DNA from 3 places in the Agrobacterium sp. 22-3639C2 genome. Region 1 is predicted to be linked to each of the others. Evidence: riboswitches for the same ligand, from Rfam matches in the RefSeq annotation. Region 1 holds a riboswitch; each other region holds the start of a gene.
What was found. A riboswitch is a leader RNA that binds a small molecule or an ion and turns the genes downstream of it on or off. The one in region 1 is predicted to bind thiamine pyrophosphate.

Region 1 (2,263 bases):
CCAGCCGGATGGACGCTGGATCGAATATGCCGGCGGCTATTCGGACATGATGGCGCAACGCAAGGGTGCCGCAGAAGAAAAGCGCAAGGCGGAGAAGCAGGAAAAGGCAAAGACCACCCCTTCCGCCTCCGCGTCGCAGGACCCTTCAAAGGCCAAGGGCAAGCTTTCTTTCAAGCAAAAATTTGCGCTCGAAAACCTTCCAAAGGAGATGGAGAAGGCGCAGGGCGAAATCGCCAAGCGTGAGCAGCGCATGGCCGACCCCAATCTGTTCACCAAGGACCCGGCTACCTTCAATACGCTGGCGCAGGAAATGACAAAGCTGCGCGAAAAGCTCGAAGCCATGGAAGAGGAATGGCTGGAGCTGGAGATGCTGCGCGAGGAAATTGAAGGGTGACTTGGTCGCGATTTCTTGACTGAGGTCTCATCCACCTTTGACAGGGAGGCGGAATTGCCGTTTCCTGTGCGGGTTCGGAGGAGTTCAGAAAATGCGCATGATCTTCGTCAATCTGCCGGTCAAGAATATCGAGACATCGAGAAGCTTCTTCACGGCTCTCGGTTTCACCTTCAATCCGGAATATTCGGATGACCGCACGCTCTGCATGATCGTTGAGGAGAACATCTTCGTGATGCTTCTTCAGGAGGAGCGTTTTCGCGATTTCATCAATGGCGATATCGCCGACGCCACACGCAGCACCGAGGTCCTGACCTGTCTCACAGCGGGAAGCCGTGAGGAAATCGACCGGATGATCGAAACGGCGCTTGCCTCCGGTGGCAACACCTGGAAACCGGTTCAGGATCACGGTTTCATGTATGCCGGTAGTTTTCAGGATCCCGACGGCCATGTCTGGGAACTGGTGCACATGGTGCAGCAGGCCTGACGGCAGCCATCTTGCCAATCAGAGACAGCGGGACTACATCATCATCTTGATCTAACGGGGTGTCTTTTGTGCTTGCGTGCAAAAGGCTGAGAGGCTTGCCAACCCGAAGAACCTGATCCGGTTCATACCGGCGGAGGGATTAGACGGCTTAAGGCAAGCGGCTATTTCCCTTTTCGTTTTTTGAGGAGATACCCGTGCGCCGTCGTCTTTTCCTGAATTCCCTCGTTGCCGTTTCGTTGTTTCTGCCCGGTCTTGCCACTGCTCAGGACAGACAGGAACTGACTGTCTACACCTATGAAAGCTTCGTTTCCGAATGGGGTCCCGGCCCCAAGGTGAAAGAGGCCTTCGAGAAAGTGTGCAATTGCACGGTCAATTTCGTCGGTGTGGCGGATGGCGTGGCGCTGCTCAACCGCCTGAAGCTTGAAGGGGCGGCGTCGAAGGCGGATGTCGTTGTTGGTCTCGACACCAATCTGGTCGCGGAAGCGAAACAGACCGGCCTCTTCGATATCAGCGGTATCGATGCATCGGCGGCCAAGGTGCCGGGCGGTTACAAGGACGACGTTTTCGTCCCTTACGACTACGGTCATTTCGCCGTTGTCTATGACACGCAGACGATAAAAAATCCGCCGACGAGCCTGAAGGATCTGGTGGACGGCGATCCTTCACAGAAAATCGCCATTCAGGACCCGCGCACCTCCACGCCGGGGCTTGGCCTGCTGCTCTGGGTGAAGTCCGTTTACGGCGACAAGGCACCGGAAGCCTGGGCGAAGCTCCGGAAGCGCATTCTCACCGTCACGCCGGGCTGGTCGGAATCCTATGGCCTTTTCACCAAGGGTGAGGTGCCGATGGTGCTCTCCTACACCACGTCGCCTGCCTATCACATGGTCTCGGAAAAGACGGATCGCTATCAGGCCGCGGGTTTTTCCGAGGGGCACTACATTCAGATCGAGGTTTCCGGCCTTCTCAAAAACGCGCCGCACAAGGAACTGGCGAAGCAGTTCCTCGCTTTCACGCTCACATCAGGATTTCAGGATGCCATTCCGGAAAACAACTGGATGATGCCGGTCGCGGCAACGTCCACGCCCCTGCCCGAGGCATTTTCCAAACTCGTCGTACCGCAGAAGACCTTCCTGATGGACCCGGAAGAGGTGGCGAAGAACCGCAAGGCCTGGATCGATGAATGGCTTGCGGCCATGAGCATGAACTGAGCAAGAGGCACGCCCGCGCATGATGCTGCGTCGCGACTACAGATGGTCGATCATTGGCGGAACGGCGGCGTTTGCCGCCGTTTTCCTGTTCATGGCGCTTGCTGTCTCAGCACTCCTGTCTTTCGATGCCGGCACATCCGCCGCCGGAATCGTGGATGCCTACACGCTGCGCATCCT
Region 2 (2,263 bases), 160 kb from region 1:
CCAAACCAGCCGATCATCGCTGCCCCGATGCCGGAAGTGATGTGGTCGTAACCGGGGGCGATATCGGTCGTTAGCGGCCCAAGCGTATAGAAGGGCGCCTCACCGCAGGTCTTCAACTGCTTGTCCATGTTCTCCTTGATCTTGTGCATCGGCACATGGCCGGGGCCCTCGATCATGACCTGGCAATCCTTCGCCCATGCGATCTGTGTCAACTCACCGAGCGTCTCCAGCTCGGCAAATTGCGCGGCGTCGTTGGCGTCGGCAATCGAACCGGGCCGCAACCCGTCACCCAGCGAGAAGGAAACATCATAGGCACGGCAGATGTCGCAGATCTCGTCGAAATGCTCGTAGAGGAAGCTTTCCTTGTGATGATGCAGACACCACTTGGCCATAATCGACCCGCCGCGTGAGACGATACCGGTGACACGGTTGACGGTAAGCGGAATGTAATGCAGCCGAACACCGGCATGGATGGTGAAATAATCCACGCCTTGCTCCGCCTGTTCGATCAACGTGTCGCGGAACACTTCCCAGTTCAGGTCCTCTGCAATGCCGTTGACCTTCTCCAGCGCCTGATAAAGCGGCACTGTGCCGATCGGTACCGGCGAATTGCGGATGATCCATTCGCGGATATTGTGGATGTTGCGCCCGGTCGAAAGGTCCATGACGGTATCGGCACCCCAGCGGATCGCCCAGACCATCTTCTCCACCTCTTCGGCCATGGAGGAGGTGACGGCGGAATTTCCGATATTGGCGTTGATCTTGACCAGAAAATTACGGCCGATGATCATCGGCTCAAGCTCGGGGTGATTGATGTTGGCCGGGATGATGGCGCGACCCGATGCGACTTCCTGACGGACGAACTCTGGCGTCACATAATCGGGTATCTGCGCACCGAAACTCTCGCCATCACGAGCCAGCTTCTCCTTCGCCGCTTCGCGCCCCAGATTTTCGCGGATGGCGATGAACTCCATTTCCGGCGTGATGATGCCTGCCCGCGCATAGGCAAGCTGCGTTACGGCTTTTCCTTCCGTGGCCCTCAGCGGCTGGTGGCGCACGGCGAATTCCGGCGTCAGGCGCTCGCCAGTGGCAAAGCCGTTATCCTCCGGTTTGACGTGCCGACCGTCGTAAGCCGCGACATCGCCGCGCGCTACAACCCAGTCGCGACGCAGGCGCGGCAGACCCTTTTCGATCAGAACGTTATGCAATGGATCGGTATAGGGGCCTGAGGAATCATAGACCGTGACCGGCGGTTCTCCCGCCGTCGGGTGGACGGCGATTTCGCGCATCGGCACGCGAATTTGCGGATGCAAAATTCCGGTTTTGTGGATTTTCGTGGAGGCGGGATGCGGCCCGGTTGTGACGACAAGCGGGATATTCTTGGCAACGATATTCATCATGAGGCTCCAAAGTTTGACAGTGGAGACCCAGTTCGAGCCGGAATGATGGAAAATACCGACGCGTCGGCAGCGCAAGTTACACGCAATCCGACCTTCGGTCTTTGCACCGTCCCTACGCCAGTATGAACTGGATCAGGTTCAACGGGTCACTGCGCATAAAAGCAGAATCTCAGCCCCTTGACGGGACACCCCTGGTGAATGGACACAAGAGAAAACACCGCCCGACATTTGTCAAGGGTGCTGCTGATGGCTGGCAAAGGTGGACGAACAACAAAAGCGCCGTTAGCGGTAATTAACCTAACGGTTTAGGCGAATATTATCGTTTTCAAATTAACGATAAGCACAAACCATCCTGATGTTAAATTCATGGGAGATAAGTCGGAATGAATGCGACTATTCGTGAAATACTGGCAAAATTCGGCCAGCTTCCTACCCCCGTCGATACGATTGAAAACGAAGCAGATCTTTATGCAGCAGGTCTTTCTTCCTTTGCCTCGGTGCAATTGATGCTGGGTATCGAGGAAGCTTTCGATATCGAATTCCCCGACAACCTCTTGAACCGCAAGTCCTTTGCCAGCATCAAGGCCATTGAAGACACCGTTAAGCTCATTCTGGATGGTAAAGAGGCAGCCTGATGAATGTGACCGTTGCGCCGCAGGATGAAACGCTGTCCGCGCGCGCAAGCCGCGTCGCAGCAATTGCCGCCAAACACGCGGACGAGGTGGACGTCACCGGTCGCTTCCCGGAGGAAGCCGTCAAGGCGCTGAGACAAGAGCGCCTTCTCGCCATTCAGGTCCCGTCCTCTCTTGGTGGCGAAGGCGCATCCATACAGCAAATCGCCGATATCTGCGCCCGGCTTGGCC
Region 3 (2,263 bases), on a different contig from region 1:
GATCAGTGCCCGGTCGAAATCTGTTTGCTGGTCGTTGTTGTATCCCTGATAGGGGATTGACATCAGGTTGATTTCACCAGCTTTTTTCTTTGCTGCGTCCAGATCCGATGTCAGCGAAACGACCTCAAGCAGCTTGGTATCTTCCGCCCGTTCCCCGAAGGTATAGACGGCCATGCGATATTGATTGCTGCTTTTGCGCGTGGACTTTGCCGTGTCCATCAGGCTGGCGGTTGCCTTGGCAACCACGTCGATACGCGTCGTAACCCCGAGTTTCTTGGCCTTGAAGTAATAGCTGTTCGGGTCTGCCACGCCGTCCTTCACGATGTGGCAGGCAAAAGCGCATTTATCGCCAGTATTCGCAACCAGGGTGGCAACATCCGTGGGTGTCGCGCCCACTCCCATGGAGGGCGTATTATCAAGCAGAAGATAGAAATCGCTGAAGGTTTCCGTTTCGTATTTGGCCGTGGCCGTGCCGGCAACCGAAACGAAATCCTTCCCCAGAAGCCCTGAGAGGGTCGTGCTGACCGACGCCTTGAAGCTGACGGACGACTCGACCACATTGCCGTGCTTGATCACCGAAACATCGACCGAGGTAATGGTGTAGTCCGCGTCGCCGCGCTGATTGCCATCGAAGAATGCCCGGGCTTCTTCATTGCCGACGGGAATGACACCGTCCCCCGACATCTTCTTTGCCGCCTGAACACTTGCGGACATATCGGCGACTGCCGCCAGAGCCGCGGAATCCGCTGCCTGCTGCAGATCGGCTTTGACCGACATGCCGCGCGTAATATCGAGCGCCATACCGGCAGCCCCGCACAGAGGCACCATGAGCAGCGCGGTCAGAATGCCAAAATTTCCAGATTTCTCTCGCCAGAAGTTTTTCAAGTTCGCCCCCAACCAATCTGGGAGCTGAAGCTAATACAGCGGAATTGAAAAGCGGTTTCAATAAATAACTAATTTTTGATAAACTTAATATAATCAATAACTAATATGTTCGCGGCAAATTCGCCAATATTCTCGTTAACTTTCAAAGTTGACATTACTTCAAAACCCTCCTAGCAAAACAGTCTCTTCCGAGGGGAGCACCTGACGGTGCTGAGATGGCGATGAGCCGGACCCTTGAACCTGATCCGGGTCATGCCGGCGTAGGAACGGAAACTGTAGCGCGTTTGCGTTACTGCCCTTTCTCTTCTCCGCTTTGCCCGGATCTCCGTGATCGCCACAGCTGGAGACCGAACGATGATGATGAAACATCCTTCCCTTCGTATACGGTACGGCTGCGTCTGAGTCCCGGCCGATGCGTGCCTCCCATGCGCTGAAGGGCGTCGTTCTTATTCTGATTGTCTGGCAGCTGGGCATCTGGCTGTTTGCACCGCCCCGCTACATCCTGCCCTCGCCCGCCGATGTTGCCGCAGCACTCCTGCGCCAGCCAGCCTTCCTGTTCGGACAGGCCATGGTGACATCAGGTGAAATGGCTGTCGGGCTTGCGGCTGGCATTGCCGCCGGCATTCTCGTTGCCTTTACGATTGCCGCCGTCCCGCGTTTTGGCCGCCTCGTCTGGCCCATGGTTCTCGTGTTGCAGGCATTTCCGGTCTTCGTGCTGGCCCCTATTCTCGTACTCTGGTTCGGTTTCGGCATGGCCTCGAAAGTTGTCATGACGGCGATCATCATCTTTTTTCCCGTCGCTTCAGCCTTCACCGACGGCCTCAACCGCACGGATCGGACAATCCTCGATGCCGCCTCGCTGACGGAGGCGAGCCACTGGCAAATCCTCACCCGGCTGCGTGTGCCGCTGGCGCTTCCCGCACTCATTTCCGGGCTGAGGGTCGCAGCTCCGCTCGCCCCGCTCGGCGCGGTCATTGGCGAATGGGTGGGCGCCTCCGCCGGGCTCGGTTTTGTCATGATCCAGTCCAATGCCCGCATGCAGACCGACACAATGTTCGCCGCCATGACTATTCTCGCCGTCATGGCGGTGCTGCTGCGGCTTGTCGTCGACCGGGCAACGGCCAACCTCGCCCCCTGGGCCAAAGAAACAGACCACGTCATTCCTTTCAAATATTTGCGGAGACTTTCGGCACCATGAAACGAACTCTTCTTTCCCTCGTCGTCGCGGCAGCAAGCGTGTTTGCGCCCGTGCAATCGCAGGCGGCCGACAAGCTTACCGTGTTGCTGGAATGGTTCGTGAACCCGGACCACGCTCCGATGGTGATCGCCAAGGAACGCGGCCTGTTCGCAGATGCCGGGCTGGACGTTGAGCTGGTTC

Region 2: it holds a riboswitch for thiamine pyrophosphate, as region 1 does, so the genes downstream of both, thiC (phosphomethylpyrimidine synthase ThiC) here and thiB (thiamine ABC transporter substrate binding subunit) in region 1, are expected to answer to the same signal.
Region 3: it holds a riboswitch for thiamine pyrophosphate, as region 1 does, so the genes downstream of both, ACQZ6D_RS10040 (ABC transporter permease) here and thiB (thiamine ABC transporter substrate binding subunit) in region 1, are expected to answer to the same signal.

Annotation. Positions count from the first base shown of each region.
Region 1 covers NZ_JBNWDB010000006.1:196,859-199,121, forward strand. Annotated here, with positions in the region: gene ACQZ6D_RS24195 (ABC-F family ATP-binding cassette domain-containing protein) at 1-394, shown strand, start outside; gene ACQZ6D_RS24200 (VOC family protein) at 486-878, shown strand; TPP riboswitch at 924-1,034, shown strand; gene thiB (thiamine ABC transporter substrate binding subunit) at 1,073-2,086, shown strand; gene thiP (thiamine/thiamine pyrophosphate ABC transporter permease ThiP) at 2,106-2,263, shown strand, end outside.
Region 2 covers NZ_JBNWDB010000006.1:356,212-358,474, reverse strand. Annotated here, with positions in the region: gene thiC (phosphomethylpyrimidine synthase ThiC) at 1-1,397, opposite strand, end outside; TPP riboswitch at 1,492-1,603, opposite strand; gene ACQZ6D_RS24910 (acyl carrier protein) at 1,784-2,035, shown strand; gene ACQZ6D_RS24905 (acyl-CoA dehydrogenase family protein) at 2,035-2,263, shown strand, end outside.
Region 3 covers NZ_JBNWDB010000002.1:507,069-509,331, forward strand. Annotated here, with positions in the region: gene ACQZ6D_RS10035 (TadE/TadG family type IV pilus assembly protein) at 1-885, opposite strand, end outside; TPP riboswitch at 1,067-1,169, shown strand; gene ACQZ6D_RS10040 (ABC transporter permease) at 1,298-2,083, shown strand; gene ACQZ6D_RS10045 (ABC transporter substrate-binding protein) at 2,080-2,263, shown strand, end outside.